DNA from 3 places in the Cytobacillus sp. FSL M8-0252 genome. Region 1 is predicted to be linked to each of the others. Evidence: riboswitches for the same ligand, from Rfam matches in the RefSeq annotation. Region 1 holds a riboswitch; each other region holds the start of a gene.
The links. Region 1 has a riboswitch for thiamine pyrophosphate ahead of tenA (thiaminase II). Riboswitches for the same ligand answer to the same signal wherever they lie in the genome.
Positions count from the first base shown of each region.

Region 2: it holds a riboswitch for thiamine pyrophosphate, as region 1 does, so the genes downstream of both, thiW (energy coupling factor transporter S component ThiW) here and tenA (thiaminase II) in region 1, are expected to answer to the same signal.
Region 3: it holds a riboswitch for thiamine pyrophosphate, as region 1 does, so the genes downstream of both, MKX83_RS12385 (YkoF family thiamine/hydroxymethylpyrimidine-binding protein) here and tenA (thiaminase II) in region 1, are expected to answer to the same signal.

Region 1 is NZ_JBBOWZ010000001.1:2,701,798-2,708,200, reverse strand. Features, by position in the region: gene MKX83_RS13655 (hypothetical protein) at 1-90, shown strand, start outside; gene MKX83_RS13650 (AbgT family transporter) at 436-1,923, shown strand; gene MKX83_RS13645 (GNAT family N-acetyltransferase) at 2,061-2,807, shown strand; gene trhA (PAQR family membrane homeostasis protein TrhA) at 2,930-3,565, opposite strand; TPP riboswitch at 3,902-4,011, shown strand; gene tenA (thiaminase II) at 4,134-4,823, shown strand; gene MKX83_RS13630 (MFS transporter) at 5,124-6,403, shown strand, end outside.
Region 2 is NZ_JBBOWZ010000001.1:2,503,206-2,509,608, forward strand. Features, by position in the region: gene MKX83_RS12705 (hypothetical protein) at 8-790, shown strand; gene MKX83_RS12710 (FMN-dependent NADH-azoreductase) at 1,141-1,767, opposite strand; gene thiE (thiamine phosphate synthase) at 1,913-2,521, opposite strand; gene thiM (hydroxyethylthiazole kinase) at 2,521-3,330, opposite strand; gene thiD (bifunctional hydroxymethylpyrimidine kinase/phosphomethylpyrimidine kinase) at 3,330-4,136, opposite strand; gene thiW (energy coupling factor transporter S component ThiW) at 4,105-4,626, opposite strand; TPP riboswitch at 4,697-4,789, opposite strand; TPP riboswitch at 4,832-4,939, opposite strand; gene MKX83_RS12735 (shikimate kinase) at 5,066-5,572, shown strand; gene MKX83_RS12740 (hypothetical protein) at 5,622-6,098, opposite strand; gene MKX83_RS12745 (hypothetical protein) at 6,101-6,403, opposite strand, start outside.
Region 3 is NZ_JBBOWZ010000001.1:2,434,500-2,440,902, reverse strand. Features, by position in the region: gene pdxR (MocR-like pyridoxine biosynthesis transcription factor PdxR) at 1-128, shown strand, start outside; gene MKX83_RS12400 (energy-coupling factor transporter transmembrane component T family protein) at 263-1,048, opposite strand; partial or broken gene MKX83_RS24645 (energy-coupling factor ABC transporter ATP-binding protein) at 1,045-1,791, opposite strand; partial or broken gene MKX83_RS24640 (ABC transporter ATP-binding protein) at 1,933-2,610, opposite strand; gene MKX83_RS12390 (ECF transporter S component) at 2,585-3,193, opposite strand; gene MKX83_RS12385 (YkoF family thiamine/hydroxymethylpyrimidine-binding protein) at 3,193-3,801, opposite strand; TPP riboswitch at 3,887-3,990, opposite strand; gene MKX83_RS12380 (TetR/AcrR family transcriptional regulator) at 4,197-4,766, opposite strand; gene MKX83_RS12375 (efflux RND transporter permease subunit) at 4,925-6,403, shown strand, end outside.

The DNA of each region.
Region 1 (6,403 bases):
TTAGCTGAAATTATAGGAGAAGAGACAGGTCATCGAGGGAGACCACGAAAAATTTATCAAATAAACTTTAATCAGTTTGCCAAACAATAAAAAATAAATCCGTATGATTTGAACCTAAACACTAGAAATATCACTTATTTCCAGTTGTTTAGGTTTTTATTATCGTTTAAGTTAAATAACACCTAATAAAAGACGAACATTGAGAATCATTATCAACCATATAATTCCTATATATTCTTTTATTTGTAAATAAAAATGATATTTATTAGAAAATTAATAAAAAAGACAAAAAAGATTAAAAAAAGACTATTCACAATATAAATGTGATGATATAATAACGGAAATGTTAAGGATAAATTCCGATAAATTTCGAAGTAAGGAGAGTGAAATAATTTGCAAGCAAATGTAAACAACGAACAAGAAAAGAAGGGCTTGATGTCCAAGTTCTTGTCAGGCATTGAAACGATAGGGAACAAGCTACCAGATCCATTTTTTATTTTCGTTTATCTCGCAGCGTTTGTAATGATATTAACGTTCATTGTTAATCAATTTGATGTTACTGTTGAGCACCCAGGAACAGGGGAAGAGTTGGCAATAAAAAGTTTAATTTCTGGTGAAGGATTGCAGTTTATATTAACTGAGATGCTGTCTAACTTTACTGGCTTCGCCCCACTAGGCCTTGTGTTAGCTATGATGCTTGGTGTAGGCTTAGCTGATAAAGTTGGTTTACTAGAAACAGCCATTAAAAAGTCGATCTTAAGTACACCAAAGTCATTAGTCACTTATGCTGTTTTCTTTATTGGTATTATGGGGAATATTGCTTCAGATGCGGCGTTCGTACTTGTACCACCGTTAGCTGCGATGGTTTTCTACACTGTTGGTAGGCATCCATTAGCTGGTTTAGCAGCCGGCTTTGCTGGAGTAGGTGCAGGTTTTTCAGCCAATGTCTTAATCGCTGGAACAGATGCATTATTGGCGGGAATTACTACTGAGGCTGCTAAAGCAATCGATCCTTCATTTGTTGTATCACCTGTTGATAATTGGTATTTTATGTCGATTTCTACTGTTCTCTTAACTTTAGTTGGTGGATTCTTAACTGAAAAGGTAATTGAACCAAGATTAGGAAAATATGATGGGGATTTGAAAAAGAATTTTGAACCGGTTTCAGCTATCGAGTCAAAAGGGTTAAGAAATGCCGTTATAGCGGGTCTAGCATATATTGCTATTTTACTTACAATTATCTTCTGGCCAGACTCCCCTCTTAGAAACGAAGAAGGTGGTATGATTCCTTCCCCATTTTTAAGTGGAATTATCCCAATTGTTTTATTATTCTTTATAACGATGGGAACAGCATACGGAGTAACAGTAAAGAAAATCACAAAAAGTGCTGATATTCCAAAGTATATGGCAGATTCGATGAAAGATATGGCAGGCTATATCGTCCTTATATTTGCTGCGTCACAATTTATTGCTTATTTTAACTGGTCCAATTTAGGTACTTGGATTGCAGTCAATGGTGCGGAATTCTTATCTTCCATCAATTTAACTGGTATTCCTGTTATTATTGGATTTATTATTTTCGTCTCTATTCTGAATTTATTAATCTTTAGTGGGTCTGCTCAATGGGCATTATTAGCCCCAATTTTTATTCCATTGTTTATGTTACTTGATTATAACCCTGCTTTTATCCAAGCAGCGTATAGAATTGCCGATTCAACTACAAATATTATTACACCACTAAATCCGTATATCCTTGTAGTTCTTGCTTTTATGAGAGAATACGATAAAAAAGCAGGTTTAGGCACGCTTATTTCCTTAATGATTCCTTATTCAATGGTTTTCTTAGTAATTTGGGTAGTCATGCTATTCATTTTTGGATTATTCGGTATTCCGATTGGACCCGGTATCGAAATGTATTTGTAATAATGCGGTGTTGTTGCCCGAACATAAATGTTCGGGCTTCTTTATTTGTGAAAAATGATAAAATAGATAGAGGTATTTTTTTACCGTAAGGAATTAATCGTTATACTTAAGGGCTATAAGTAGGGGAGAGATGGTCAGTGGTTAGTTTCAGAGATATACATCATGATGGTAATTTAATAGCAGAAAAAGCCAATTTTGATCACTATGGCACAAAACAGTTCTATTTTAAATATGATGCAAACTTTATCCAATTTAAAATAAATCCTAGTTTGCAAGATTTTCAACTGGCACAAATGTATTTGGAAGACTATCAGAAAGAGCATAAACAAGAACATTTGAAGTTTTATTTACCAGCAGACGAAATGATTCAAGAGGATGTTTTATTATACCTTTATCAACAATTCTATACGATCGGGTGTCAGGAGTTATATGAAATTAACCCTCTTCAATTTATCTATAAAGATAGAAAGAACGAAATCGTGGTTGAGGAAGTGACAAATGATAATTTAGGAGAATATCTACAATTGCAGAGAAACTTTGATCTAGATTATGGTGAGGAATATGTGAACCTTAATAGAAGCATGCATTCCTATCATCATAATGCAAAAGATACATTACAGTTACTCGCATATGATCATGGTGTGCCAGCAGGTTCATTACAAGTATTTTTTAATAAGTGTACAGCTGAAATTGATAATGTAGGTGTGTTACCAGCTCACCGATTAAAGGGGATTGCTGCAAGCTTGCAATATGAAGTAATGAAGCGATTTAGCAATCATAGGGTTATACTTGTAGCCGACAGCAATGACACGCCAAAGGATATGTATCGTAAACAAGGGTATAAAAAATTGAGCTTTCGCTATGAAGTAATGAAGTTATTATAAGTAGTAGTTTATTATTAATATAGAACAAGTAATGTGATAAAAACTCTACAAACTGATATTAATAAATCTGCAGGTGGTGAGAGTAGCCATCTGCAGATCATTTATAAAGAGGTAAATTTTGATCAAGGTAAAAGAGAGAGAACAGCAAAAAAATGCATAATCGAACCAGCAAGAACAAAAACATGCCACAATGCGTGATGGTACTTAAATCCTCTCCATACATAAAATATTGAACCAGCAGTGTATAGAACGCCACCGATAATGAGGAAAATCATTCCTTGTGTAGGTAAGTGTGTAACCAGAGGCTCCCAGGCAAATATAATTAGCCAGCCCATCAAAACATATAGTAATGTGGAGAAGACTAAAAACTTTTTAACAAAAAAACATTTGAAAACTGTTCCAGCAATTGCTAGCCCCCATACAAGACCAAATAAGGTCCATCCTAAGGTTCCTTTAACTGTTATAAATAGAAACGGTGTGAACGTTCCAGCAATAAAAAAGTAAATGGAAGAATGATCGAGAATCTCAAATACATCCTTTGCTTTTCCAGCAGGTAAACTATGTAGCAAAGTTGATGAGAAATATAAAATAACCATCGTTGTACCAAAAAGAACAAAGCTGACAATATGCCAAGCTGTTCCATATAAGGATGAGAAAACAGTTAAAATGACGAGAGCCGCAATACTTAATAGCGCACCGATTCCGTGTACGATCGCGTTGGCGATTTCTTCTCCCTTTGAAAAAATATGTGTTTCCAAGTAGTATTCACCCATTCTTTATCCAAAATCATAATTCTAGTATAAACATTTTTTTAGCTGATAAAAAGTCGTAAGCTTTCATTATAAAGAAAAACTTCACTAGGCGAAGAGGGTGGAGAGTGTAAATGCATGGAGAATATTTGGAGTTATCCATCCTTGAGTCAATGCCAATTTAAGCCGCGGTGTTAGATCAGTTGAAGTGTTTAGGTAACGACAGCATTCATCCAACTTGTTCATAATCGTTACTGAAAGAGAAGCTTGACATTGCTCAATTCCTAAACTTGCAGTTGACATTTATTGATAAGATGATAACATAACTTTGAAAGCATAATTGAATAAATCCACTAGGGGTGCCTTTAAAAGGCTGAGATTAAAGTGCAATAACTTTAAGACTCTTAGAACCTGATCTGGTTGATACCAGCGTAGGGAAGTGGCGTATATCAATTTAGTTAACGTTATAACTATAACTAAATGAATGATGTATACAGTAACCACTTTCTTATAGGAAGTGGTTTTTCGCTTTTCTGGATTTTTTATGCTCGATAAAAAAAGAGAAGAGGTAGAAATGATGACAACAAAAGAAACGTTTACACAATCGTTAAGGAAAGAAGTACATGATATATGGGAAGCGAATTTTGAACACCCTTTCGTTAAAGGAATTGCTAAGGGAGATTTACCAATTGAGTGTTTCCGCTTTTATGTGTTACAAGATTCTTACTATTTATCACATTTTGCTCGTGTGCAAGCAATCGCTGCTTCTAAAGCAGAGAATTTATATATGACCTCAAGAATGGCCTCGCATGCGCAAGGTACCTATGAAGCTGAACTAGGGTTACATAACAAATTTATGGAGGTATTAAAAGTTTCTGAAGAAGAGTTAAACCAGTTTAGACCCGCTCCTACTGCCTATGCATATACATCCCATTTATATCGTGTAGCAGAGACAGGCACAGTTGGCGAGGTCATCGCTAGTTTGCTTCCGTGTTATTGGATTTATTATGATATTGGGCAGAGCTTTAAAGGGGCAAAACCAAAAGAAGAAATCTATCGTACCTGGATTGATACATACGGTGGAGAATGGTTTGTTAAACTTGTACTGGAACAAATTCATCATCTTGATCGGCTTGCTGAAATTGCATCTGAAACAGAAAAAGAAAAAATGAAAATGGCATTTACCATTAGCTGTCAATATGAGTTAGCTTTTTGGGAAATGGCTTATACCCAAGAAAAGTGGTTAAGTGATAAAACATATGCATAAAACTTCATAAATGAAAGCGGGAATAGTGTTAACAGAATAAGGTTAGTTCATACTAACTCAATTCTGTTAACATCATACCCTTTATAATCGTTGTAATATCAGGTTTGTTATGCAATTAAGACAGTTTGCCATATCGGATTTTCCTAAAAAAGAAGTTAGATCTTCACCAACTACTCATCTAGTCAATAGAAATGACTTCTACTTCTCCACCCTCATAGACATATAAACTTCCTATATATATATAAAGACAATAAGCGTATAATGAGAGACGAATGTTAAATTGAGGAAGGCGTTTAAATAATGAATAAACAACAAAGTAAGTACAGATGGGTTGTATTTGGTGTTTTACTTTTAGCCTATTTATTTATGGTTAGTCAAAGAACAGCACCTGGTTTAATTACTGATCAATTAATGGAAGAATTTCATTTAACTGCAGCAACGATTGGGCTGATAACGAGTATTCAATTTTTTGCTTATGCTGGATTGCAAATTCCCATCGGATTATTCTCTGATAGATTTGGTCCAAATGTATTTCTAGTCGCTGGAACGCTGCTAAACGGACTAGGTACCATCCTCTATAGTTCGGTAGATAATAGTTATATGCTTATCTTTGCTAGGCTATTATGTGGAATTGGCGATGCTACTATTTGGGTCAATTTAGTTCTTGTATTGAGCATTTGGTTCAAGCAGCAGGAGTTTTCGATGCTAGTGGGATTTTCTGGAATGACAGGAAGTTTAGGTTTCTTATTGGCAACAGTTCCTTTTAGTTCGACCATTTCTCTATTAGGGTGGAGACTTCCATTTTTAATTGTTGGCATCGTAATATTCACCCTCGGTATCGGACTCTATGTTGTTTTAATAAAATATCCTAAGAAGAAATTTCAAATGGAAGAAGAAAAAAATCAAAAAGAAACAAATGAACCGTTATTAGTCATCATAAGAAGATTACTAGTCAATCGCCAAGCTTGGGCGACATTCCTTTGTCATTTTGGTGTAGTAGGCACATATATTGGCTTTATTGGCTCTTGGGCTGTTCCCTATGGTATGGACATTTACGGTTTATCAAGATCAAGTGCAAGTGAAGTAATTATGTACGGCTTATTTGGTGCCATTATCGGAGCGCCATTAACAACCTATCTATCTACTTTTTTTGACAGTGTCAAATTACCGTATGTTATCGTGCAGTTGCTGTCGGTTTCTGCTTGGATCACACTAGTATTGCTGAATGGAGAGCCACCGTATTTATTATTCATTCTTTTATTCGTGATCATAGGCTATGCAAATGGTGCGAGTGCTCTAACCTTTACAGTTGTTAGACAGTCCTTTCATATAAAGGAAGTGGGGCTTATTTCCGGTTTCGCCAATACGGGTGGCTTTCTTAGCGCAGTGTTGCTGCCAGCTCTTTTTGGGAAAGTATTGGACCATTTTGCTAATTTTGACCTTACAACCGCTTATCAATATGGACTCTATATTCCTTTAAGCTTTGCGATTATTGGGTTAATTGGAGTATTCATGTTATATGAGCCAGTAGTATATCGTCAAAAACTACAAATGAGTCAAATGAAAAAATCGGTTGGTTA
Region 2 (6,403 bases), 200 kb from region 1:
TCCAATCATGGCTATTACATTACCTCATATCGAGGATGCGAATCAAACTAATTATCTCCCACCTCAAGGTGAGATTCAACCGTTTGAATCTGAAGAAGAATACGAAACTAAGTTAAAAGAATGGAAGCTGCCTGCCAAGAAAGCGTTTTGGTTTAAACAAAAAACCCATCAACGCAAAGTAGAAATTGTCGGCTATCAAGCATACGGTGAAGAAGATGATCATTACACCATTGTAATCAAGTTCCAAGATGGAAAACTAAGTTGCATTCATCCCGCTTATTTAAAAGAAATGCAAGCGGGCAACTTTGGTAAAGAAGCTTTTGATGCTGCTGGACAACCGAACACCGCACAAATAGAAGAAAAACAGGCCGACGAAAAAACAAAAGAGCAAGCGCCAACACCGCCGAAAACCACAGCTACAAAAACGAAAACAAAGAAAAAAGAAGCAGCTAAAAAAATCCAACTTCCTGAAGATAAGGTGGCTTTCTCAGCAATTGTGAAGCAATTTGCGCTAAGCTATAATCATTTCACTGAGGACCATGATGAAGTCATTGTGCTCGATGAGGTTGTAATTCATCAAGACGACCCTTTACCAATTGGACTAGCTTGGTGCAGTCACTCTAAAACATTAAAAAAACAAGAATTAGCTATCGGAAACAAACTTTCCTTTAATGGCAAAATCGTCAAAAAGAAATTACCAAAAGCCCAAGACGATGTCGATGAAGAGCATAAAGCAGAAGAAGCAGTTCCTTATAAAATAAACAATCCTTCAAAAATTGAAAAACAATAACAAACAGAGTGAGGCCATTCCTCACTCTGTTTTGTTCTACTTTAAGATAAGTAAGCTCGTAACAGATTGGGTACTGATTCGACAAATAGTTCCTCAGCAATCATTCATGCTTGTAGTTAAAAAACATATTTAACTGCGTATACGTTTTTATCTTACTAGCTTGTTTAAAATGTCTTCCTGTTTTGAACCCTAACCTCTTTACACATCATCGAGTTGTGTGATACTGGTCAAGTTTATTCAAGGTTTACACAAAGAATGAGCGACCGTGATTTCCTAAATACAAGTTTTAGGACGTCCTTTAGACAAAAAAAAGCACCTCTACAAAAATATAGAGATGCTTTCGTATCGGATTAGAATTGAGCAGCAGCTTTAGCTACGTTTTGTAATCCTTCTTCAATAATATCTTGTGTACGATCTGGGTATTGGTTATGTCCTTCAATCACTACTTCTGACGGAGAAGTAATGCCCCAAAGGCTGATAATTGTTTTTACTAAGTTAACTGCCATTTCGCCAGCAGCCATACCTTCTAGTGAATAATCAGAACCTCTAGCATTTAAAAGCATCACTTTCTTGTCGCCAGCAAATCCTACTGGACCTTCAGCAGTATATTTAAACATTTTACCTGCTTGAGCTAAGTAAGAAACATAGCTGATCAATGGAGCTGGTACAGTTGAATTCCAAAGTGGGAATGCGAAAACGATTTTATCAGCATCAAAGAACTGATTTAAATACTTCTCAACTAGCGCCGCACCCTTTTCTTCTGCAGCAGTTAATTCCAACCCTTGGTTCTTTTTAAAAGTACCATTGATTGCATCATTACCATAGTAAGGCATGTTTTCTTCAAAAAGATTCAATTCCGTAATATCATCTGATGGATTTGATTCTTTATATGATTGTAAAAATGCATGATACATTTTTACAGAAATTCCAGCTTCAACTGGACGATCACTTGCGTTTACAAATAGAACTTTTGCCATTATGTGAAGACCTCCGAATGTCGTAATAATTTATTCGAAATACACTAAAATGAAATATCTCGAACCAAAAGTAATTTTAGTATATTAATAGTATCTTGTCAATGGAATAAGTTCTCTTTAACTACACTTATGATATTTTTTAGGTCTAAAGGAATAGTTGAAGTAAATCTCGAGCTGACTTTTCTGGATTTTTAGATTTACTAATTGCTGAGACAACAGAAACACCTGCTAACCCTCGATTTTTAAGCATTTTTATGTTTTCTAGTTGAATACCACCAATAGCGACAGCAGGAATATCAATCGCTGCAATGATTTCCTCGAGCATACCTGGTGCTAATAAATCAGCATCTGATTTAGAAGTTGTCGGAAACACCGAACCTATTCCAACATAATTTGCTCCTTGTTCTTGAGCAAGTTTCGCTTCTTCCACATTGGATACAGAGATACCAACTACCATATCATCAGGAACAATCTTTCTAACGACGGCACATGGCAGATCATCTTGTCCAACATGCACACCTGCTGCACCTACCGCTAAAGCGATGTCTACTCTATCATTAATAATCAGTGGAATATCCAATGGTTTTAATATAGATTGTAATATTTTCGCCTTTTCATAAAAGAGTTGACCATCCGCTGTCTTCTCTCTTAATTGAACGATGGTCACACCACCTTTTACACCACTTCGAACAATATCATATAATTCATTGTTTGCTATTTTATCATCTGTGACTAAATATAAACGGTAATCCATTAGTTTTGCCTCACTCCATCTAGCCATATGGCTGCATTCATTGTACTAATCGTATCCATTAGCTTCACTCGAAATGAACCTAACCCTTCACCGGCATGTAAGCTCTTAGCTGCGATTTCCCCTGCTAGACTCATAGTAGCCATACCAATAACAGCCCCGTCAAACCAATTTTCTGAAACAGCAGCAGCAGTTGCTACTAATGAAGCTGTCATGCAGCCAGTTCCTGTTACCTTCGTCAAAAGATAATCTCCATTATCAATCACAACTAATTGCTTCCCATCTGTAATGACATCTTCTTTTCCACTAATAACAATGAGACAGTTTAGGACTTCAGCTGCCTCCTTTGCAAGTGCTTCAGGTGCTATTTCAATTGCCCCTGCATCAACACCACGCGTTTTTGTATTCTTACCAATAAGAGCAGAAACTTCAGAAGCATTGCCGCGAATAATGGACACTTTTATTGTGCTAATTAGCTCTTTTGCCTTATTTGTGCGATAAGTGGTTGCACCAACACCAACTGGATCAAATATTACTGGGACCCCTTTTTTATTGGCAGTTTGTCCCGCTTTAATCATTGCCGCAAACATCGCATCATTAATAGTACCAAAATTAATTACGAGCCCATCTGCCATCATAGCCATTTCTTCTACTTCTAAGAGTTGGGTGGCCATAACAGGTGAACCGCCCATTGCTAGGGTCACATTTGCACAATCATTAATAGTTACTGTATTTGTTAAATGATGAATGAGTGGGGTTTGTTCTTGTAACTGCTGAAAGACTCTCTCAACTGCTTCACTTGAAATCGCCATTATCTTTCCTCCATCTTTGCTTTGTTGTATAACTCATAAAAATGATTTGTAGGACCATGCCCATGACCGAGTGCTAGGCTATGCTCAATCGCTATGGAAATATAATTTTTCGCAGACTGTATGGCCTCAATAAGTTCTTCCCCTTTTGCTAACCCGGCAGCAATGGCAGATGATAGAGTACAACCTGTACCATGGGTGTTTTTTGTCTCTACTCTTCGACCATTAAACCAGTTGAAACTTTGTCCATCCCATAATAAGTCATTCGGTTCTCCTTCTAAATGTCCACCTTTTAATAAGACGGCTTTTGGCCCTAATTCATATAATTTTTTACAAGCTTGCTCCATATCATCAACCGTGCGAATTGTCATACCCGAAAGTACTTCAGCTTCAGGAATGTTTGGCGTAATTACAGTCGCAAGTGGTAACATTTTCGCTTTTAATGCTTCAATAGCTTGTTCCTTTAAAAGATGATGTCCACCTTTTGAAACCATAACAGGATCTAACACAATCACTTTTGGACTATAATGATTTAAACGGTCTGCGACGATTTTTACAGTCTCACTAGATGACAACATCCCGATTTTGACAGCATCAACTTGGATATCATCAAACACAGCTTCTATTTGGTCTTTTATAATATTGATTTCTATATCCTGTACCGAACGTACCTCTACTGTATTTTGAGCGGTAATCGCCGTAATGACGGACATGCCAAACACACCATTGGCGGAAAAAGTTTTAAGATCTGCTTGAATCCCAGCTCCTCCTCCTGAATCAGAACCTGCGATCGTTAATGCTGTTTTCATTGATGTAACCTCCAATAGCTTTATTCTTAATTAATACTCTTAATAAACCATATCCTAAAATTGCTCCAGTAAACGAGCTCACCATAAATGCTGGTAGGAATCCGAAAAGGGTTGCTTCTTGTCCTAAAAGTAATGTACTAATCGGATAAGTCGCTACTGCCCCTATCATTCCTGTTCCAACGACTTCACCTAGTGCTGAGAAGCCAATTTTTTTCGTTTTTTGATAAAGGAACCCTGCAAGTAATGCGCCAATCATACTCCCGGGATAGGCAAAAACACTTCCAGTCCCCATCATATTTCTCAATGTAGATGAAAGAAACGCTTGACTAACGGCATACCATGGTCCAAGAAGTACAGCAGATAATACATTCGCCAAGTGCTGAATCGGAAAAATTTTCGCTATTCCAATCGGAATAAAAATGAGACTACTCGACACAGTAGTGATGGCTGCAATCGTTGCCGTCATCGTCATTTTTTGGATTTTATTCAAAGACCTTTCCTCCTTTCGATAAAAATAAAAAAGCCGCTATTTTGAATAAGCGGCTTTGGTCATCATGATATGTATGACTCACTCGCTTCCCTACGCTAGTATTAACTAGATCAGGTTCAAAGGGTTCATCTCAGCCAAGTATTTGGCACCCCTAGCATTTATTCATATATAAAAAAATCCTCTACTTCCAAAAGGAAGCGAGGACGACTACATCGACACACTTCCCTCCACTGGTACAAACCAGATCAGGTTCAAAGGGTTTTGAACGGCATTCAATCTCAGCCTCTATGTGAAGGCACCCCCAGTGAAAACTTATAATATATGATGTCAATATAACATGAAATGATAGAAATGAAAATAAAAAACATTGGATAGAAACGATGTTGCGACATAAAACGTTATGATATGATATTTTATATAACATTCGGGAGGACAGTCTATGGAAGATAAGAGTATTGTACTTATTGGGTTTATGGGGGTCGGAAAGACATCCATAGGAACGGAATTAGCTAAGAAATTACATTGGGGTTTAATCGACACGGATGAACGCATTGAACAACAGTTTGGTATGTCAACTTCAAAAATTTTCCTTGATCATGGTGAAGAAGTTTTTCGAAAAGCTGAAAGCGAATTGATTGAACAACTATCTGCCGAAGAAAAACAGATTCTTTCATTAGGCGGCGGCGCCTTTTTAAACAGTAAGAACCGCGAAATTTGTTTACAAAACAGTACCGTTGTCCTTATCGAGCTCTCATGGGAAAATTGGCTCGATCGATACCCATTGATTAAAGATACAAGACCGAAATTGAATGGTCTTTCTACTGACGAAATGTATCATCTCTACAAAGAAAGACAAGCTCATTATCAACCATATCATCTAAAAATCAATGTTGACGGGAAAACAGCTGAAGAAGCTGCTGAATTGATTGTTAGTGGGATAGGATAAAGCTTGTGATGATTATGGTTATAGTTCATTAGAATGTTTCTTTTACTATCTAAGTAATTCGCATTATCCTAAACGAATTTATGAAAGCCGGGCACTCCCTTCCTCGGCTTTCATTTGTGTTTGGTTCTAAATAAATTGCTGAATAACTCCCTTTTTGTGAGGCGGTTATCTCTGGTTTTCTTTCTGAGTGACTTGCTAAACCCTTTTGCGAGGCGTTCATCTCTGGTTTTCTTTCTGAGTGACTTGCTAAACTTTTTTGCAGGGCACTCATCTCTGAATCTCCTTTTGAGGGACTTGCTAATCCCTTTTGCGGGGCGCTCATCTCTGATTCCCCTTCCGAGTGACTAGCTAAACCCTTTTGCGGGGCGCTCATCTCTAGTTTTCTTTCTGAGTGACTTGCTAATCCCTTTTGCGAGGCGCTCATTTCTGGTTTTCTTTCTGAGTGACTTGCTAATCCCTTTTGCGGGGCGCTCATCTCTAATTCCCCTTCCGAGTGACTTGCTAAACCCTTTTGCGAGGCGCTCATCTCTAGTTTCTCTCCGAGGGACTTGCTAATCCCTTTTGCGAGGCGCTCATCTCTGGTTTTCTTTCTGAGGGACTTGCTAACCCCTTTTGCAGGGCGCTCATCTCTGATTCCCCTTCCGAGGGACTTACTAATCCCTTTTGCGAGGCGCTCATCTCTGGTTTTCTTTCTGAGGGACACGCTAATCCCTTTTGCGGGGCGCTCATCTCTGATTCCCCTTCCGAGGGACTTGCTAAACCCTTTTGCGGGGCGCTCATCTCTGATTCCCCTTCCGAGTGACTTGCTAAACCCTTTTGCGGGGCGCTCAT
Region 3 (6,403 bases), 270 kb from region 1:
ACTCCATAATTAGAAGAGAGGATAAAGAACCGCAAATCATATTAGGCTTTGCAGGTATTCGTGAAGAACAATTGGAACACAGCTTGAAGGCATTGTTCAAAGCATGGGGAATGGATGATATTGATTAGATATATCTTGCTTGACTTAAGAAGAAATAATTACAAACAAGTACAATAAGTTAATCAACAACGAACAAATTCTTAATCATATAACTGAACTTGTTCGTTGTTAATATTACTTAGAAAGATTGAAGGAAGTAAAGTTAGGGCATTATCCGATGGCCAAATATGTTAAGGGTGCCCAATCGATAAGAGACGTAATAGGCGATTATTAAAATGATAAGCATGATGATAATAAATAGGTAATCAGTGGCCTTGATTTTCATTACAGTATAATAGGTTCGATCTTTTGACCCTGTAAAACCTTTTGATTCCATTGCAATTGCGACTCTTTCAGCCTTCCGAATGGCACCAGCTAATAGGGGAATAAAATATTGTCTCATATGTTCCACGCGATTTCTCCATCCTTTCGCACGACCAAGGCCCCGAATACGATGAGCTTTCTTTAACAAGTCTAATTCGTGTTTGAAGGTTGGAACAAAGCGATACCCAGCCAAAATACCATAAGTTAACTTAGGTGAAAGGCGAACTTGCTGCATTAAACTTAACATAAATTTTGTGGGATCAGTTGTAAAAGCAAAGAGTAAAGATAACCCTATAAAACACAATGACCTTAGTGCTAAACTCATACTAACTATAATGCTACCCATCCTGATATCAAAAGAAAAGAACGAAAAAACAATAGGACCAGTTGCGTACTTATCATCCGTATATAGCATTGTCATCCAAGCTAATCCGAGCGCAAAAAAGGACATAGGTATAAAGTGAAACAACCATTTCTTTATGTTCAGTTTACTGAAGAAAAAGGTAAGTATCAGGATATAAATAAACATAATCGCTGGTGTAATAATATCAAAGGAAAAGCTCAACAGAATGGCAGGTAAGATAACCGTAATAGCTTTCATGGTTGGATTTAATGAGTGTATCATATTGTCATCTCTTCATTGATCAACCGTAAGCGGTAAGGTATCCTTAATCTGGCTTTTTCTAGAAGCTCAGTTTTTCGCCAAAGTGCTTTAGGTGTACCATCATAAACGATCTTTCCTTGTTGCATAACCAAGACATTATTACAGTATGAATCAACTAAATCCATGTCATGTGTAACGAAAACGATGGTTACCCCTTTATCATTTAGGTGCGTGACTATACGCATAAATTGAGAGGTCGTATAGGCATCTTGTCCAAATGTTGGTTCATCGAATAGAAGTAAATCAGGTTTGGAATGTAACATCGTTGCTACACTCAGCCTTCTTTTTTGGCCACCACTTAATGAAAATGGGTTTTTCCACTTATCAGATAAGAGATCAAAGTCGGTTAATAAATGATGAGCCATTCTTTCTGTTTCTACTCTAGAATAGCCACGTAGCTTGATACCAAAACACACTTCATCGTATACAGTTTGGTTAATAAATTGATGCTCAGGATTTTGAAATACATAGCCCATATTCTTATACAATTCGTTTTCATGCCAATTACTTAATGGAGTGTTTAAAAAATCGATCGAGCCTGAGACGGGCTTAATTAATTTGGCTATTAACTGTAATAACGTAGATTTACCAGCACCATTTTCGCCAACTATTGCGCAAAAGTCCCCTTTTTTGATTGAAAAGGAAAGCTCATTTAGGATTTGCTTATTTTTATAGTTAAATTGTATATCTTTAAGATTAACGATTACTTCTGTACTTTCTTTCTCACTTGATGGTCGAATAGGCATTTTTCTATTTTCATACCTTTTAGGTACTCTTATACGATTCTTCGTCAACTTATGTAAATGATTTTGAAAACCTTCCTTCGGCGTACTATCTAAAAGTAATTCTCCTTTGTTATTAAGCGCAACCAACCGATGAGCGTATGGTTCCCAGTCATCGATTTCGTGTTCAATTACAAGCAAACCAAATCTTTGTTGTTTTTGAATCTTAATAATTGTCTCGATAAACTCGAGGCTAGATATCGGATCTAAATTTGCTGTAGGTTCATCTAAAATTAAATATTGAGGGTCCATTAAAAGGATAGAAGCTAGCGCAACCTTTTGTTTTTGTCCTCCTGAAAGATGGTGAATGTTATGTTTCATATATTGTGATAATCCTACAATATCTAGCACATGTTCTATTCTTTGTTTCATTTGGCATCTGGGAATAGACAAGTTTTCTAACACAAATGCTAATTCATCTTCTACACGAACCATGCAAAACTGACTTTCTGGATCTTGAAAGACAATGCCTATTTCTTGGTTTATTACTCCTTTAGGGTAGGAGGAGATATTTCTTCCTTTATATAAAAGGTCCCCTGAAGTAAAACCATCAATCGCCTCAGGATATAGACCATTTAAACATAGTGTAAGTGTACTTTTGCCAGAACCACTTGCTCCAAGTAATAAAGTCACTTCCTCTGCATATAACTTACAGCTTACATTATTTACAGAAGGTTCATCGTGTTTATCAAAGGAAAATGAGAAAGAGTCTAGTTCAAAAATTGGTTGATGATTTTTCATGCCTTGCTATTACCTCCTTCCCAATCGGGTACCCATTTAACACACCAGTTTTCGCTAGTTGATCCGCTAACATTTTTCCTAAATAACCAGCAATGATGGCTCCACTTAAGAGACGTATAACAAACATTGTCATAATAAGCCAGGATTCATAGGCATGAAAACCTGATACAAAGAAATGGTAAGGAAAACTAATAAATGCTGCGCTAGCACCTGAGAAAACGAGAATTCGAGGTTGGTAATTTTTCCATTTTGTCAGTGCAAAAGCGATTTCCGCCCCTAACCCTTGCACCATCCCTGAAAGAATTAAAGTGGGTCCAGATGTTGAGCCGACAAGTACCTCGGTAATAGCAGCAATGGTTTCTGCTGTAAAAGCAACGCCTGGCTTTCTGATAATGTAAGCAGCTATGATTGATACAATAAACCATATGCCATAAATCAATTCATAACCAATGGGTCCAAATCCAAACGGGGTAAGGATGGCAACAAGAACTTTACCGACCCCAAAAAAACCTAAATAAATAAAGCCAAATACTACACCCAGGACTGACATGAGAACAATATCTTTCAGACGCCATGATTTTATCATGAGACTTTCACTTCTTTAGCTTTTCCAGTAGGGCTGTTAGCTGATAATGTGAATGTCATTGTCACATGAGATACATCTTGCTTGGTCTGATCGAAAACGTTCTGTAACAAGTTAAAAATATCATTCACCTTGCCATCAAGCCTTGTGGCATAATGGCTATGGCTTACGTTTACTTCAGTCTCCTTGGACCAATCAATTTGCTCATAAATTTTTTCCATATAATCTTCCCTCCCTAAGGGATAGAGGGCAAATTTACAACCTGCAAGCTGGTCTATTTCTTTTGTATAGTCCTTGTTCAAGGCAATGTCAGTTTCGTCCATGTATACATCTGCTGCTGAATCTCCTGGACAACCAATCGAAAAGGTACCACTCATAGCGATGTGTTCTCCTGTTTTAGCTGCGTGTAAAAAGATTGCCCTCACTACATCAAAAACATGAATTTGCTTACCACGGATACAAGTAGATACATCATCAGTTTCAGCCCACACCTTTGACATGTTCACTTCTTTAAGGGCAAATAAGATGATGTCCACATACCTCTCACTCATTGCAGAAAGCGTAAACTGACAACCTACGATACTACTTGTTCCACATAATTGATTCATATAAAAATCTCCTTTTAACATTTTTTGAACAAAAAAACTGCACCCCGATGGAATGCAGTTTGGCTATGCAGAAAAAAAGAGAATACACTGACCAACTGCACTTCCCCACGCTAGTATTATCTAGATCGGGTTATAAGGGTCAGGCACTTGCCTTCTCAGCCATTAAATATAGCTCCCCTAGCGCATTCGATATATTTATTTGTTCGTCTATCCTATCATAAGCAAAAAATCATTATCTGTAAACCAATACTTGTCAATTGATAATGTAGTAGCGATAAATACAATATATTAATTGATACGTAAAATGATGCAAATGAGTAGGGAAGACAATTTAAATTTCAATACAGTAGAGGTGAATAAAATATTGATGTGAAGAATGTTGATATATTCGCATCCTATTTAGAATGAAGAATAACCCGATTACTTATTTCAGTAATAATGGTTGTCATTTCTTCCGGAGATTCTTTCATCCCGTTCATTAACCATTTTTCAATTACATAAATACATCCACTAATTACAAAGTAAATCATATATTTTGATTTATCTAGATTTATGACCTGCTGTTCTTCCTTTAAACTATTAATAATGATTGATTGTGCAGTATCAATTACTCTCGTTTGAAAAGCTTTGTTACCATGGTCACTAAATAAAATAAGAAAATCAGCACTACGTTTATAAACATAATCTAATAAATACTTTGTCATTGCAAAAGTTTCATTTGTCTCATTATGGTTGTACTGTTTTAAAGTGACTTGTAATTCTAACAAAATCTCATCTTCAATATGCTGGAGTAAATCAAATTGATCACGATAATGACTATAAAAAGTAGAACGATTGATATCTGCTTTTTGACATAATTCTTTAATGGTAATGGAGGAGATTACTTTTTCTCTTAATAATTCCATTAAACTTTCCTTTAACACCATACGAGTATATTGTTTCCGACGATCCAATTTTTTGTTCATCATACAAACCCTCACTTTTTTAAAGAAATCCAACAAAGTACGCTTAAATGTTGGATGTTAAACATTTTTTACACAACTGTTTGTTGTTTATCTAACACAGTGGTATGTATAATGTTACTGTAAAAGAATTTCAACATCAAGAAGTGGGGAAACCAATAATGATTGAGTTTATTATTCGTTATAAAAAATCTGTAACAATCATTTTCTTTTTGTTATCAGTGCTTTCTGCTATTGGCTTTCTGTTTGTGAATGTTAATTATAATATGAAAGATTATATCCCAGCAGAAGCTGAATCTACCGTTGCTTTAGAAGTGATGGAAGAGGAGTTTACTAGTGGCATTCCAAATACAAGCGTAATGGTTGAGAATGTAACAATCCAAGAAGCGCTCGTTATCAAAGAGAAATTAAATAAGGTTCAAGGTGTAACTGATGTGATGTGGTTAGATGATGCGATGGACATAAGAACACCAATAGAAACCGGAGACCAAGGCACAATAGAAAATTACTACAAAAATAATCACGCTCTTTATTCTGTCACCATTGAGAGTGGAAAAGAGGTCGAAGCAACAGAAGATATATATCAAATAATTGGTGAGAAGGGATCACTTATTGGCGAAGCTGCAAATACAGCTACGCAGCAGAAAATGACAGGGCAAGAAACGTTACTCGCTGCAGGGATACTTATTCCCATTATTATCATTATACTAGTTCTCTCGACAAACTCTTGGGTTGAACCGCTCTTTTTCTTAACGGCTATCGGTGTATCGGTAATTATTAATTTAGGGAGTAATGTTTTTATAGGAGAAGTGTCCTTTGTGACACAATCAGTCGCACCCATTTTGCAGTTAGCTGTTTCCTTGGATTACGCTATCTTTTTATTACATAGTTTTCAAGATTATCGTAAACAAGGGCATGAGCCAAATGAAGCTATGAAACTAGCTATGAAAGAATCGTTTAGTGTCATTGCCTCGAGCGCATCTACAACTCTATTTGGTTTTATTGCATTATTGTTTATGGATTTTGAGATTGGATCAGACCTAGGTTTAAACCTTGTTAAAGGGATAATTTTAAGTTTTATAAGTGTGATGGTATTCCTTCCAGCACTTACATTATTATTCCATCATTGGATTGAAAAAACACAGCACAAATCATTAATACCAAATTTTAAAGGTATTGGAAAAAAAACATTAAAGTTAAGGTTTCCGGTCTTGATTTTCGTCTTACTTCTCGTTATACCTAGCTTTTTAGCACAAAAAGAAACCTCATTTACTTATGGAATGGGGGATCAACCTGACAGTACTAGGTTAGGGCAAGACATCCAAAAAGTAGAAGAAATATTTGGCGAATCAACCGCTGTAGTATTATTGGTACCTAATAATGAAATAGGTAAAGAAAAAGAAATGATTGCATCTATTGAAGAGGTTGACCATGTCTCAAATGTAATTGGCTACACGAATATGGTTGGTTCGACTATTCCGCAAGAATATTTAGAGGAGGAAGCAAAGGAACAATTCTTATCTAATAATTACAGTCGAATCATCATTAATACTGATGCAGGAACAGAAGGAGATATTCCTTTTCAATTAGTAGAAGAGATAAGGGAAATAGGTACTAAGTATTTTGGTAATCAAGCGTTA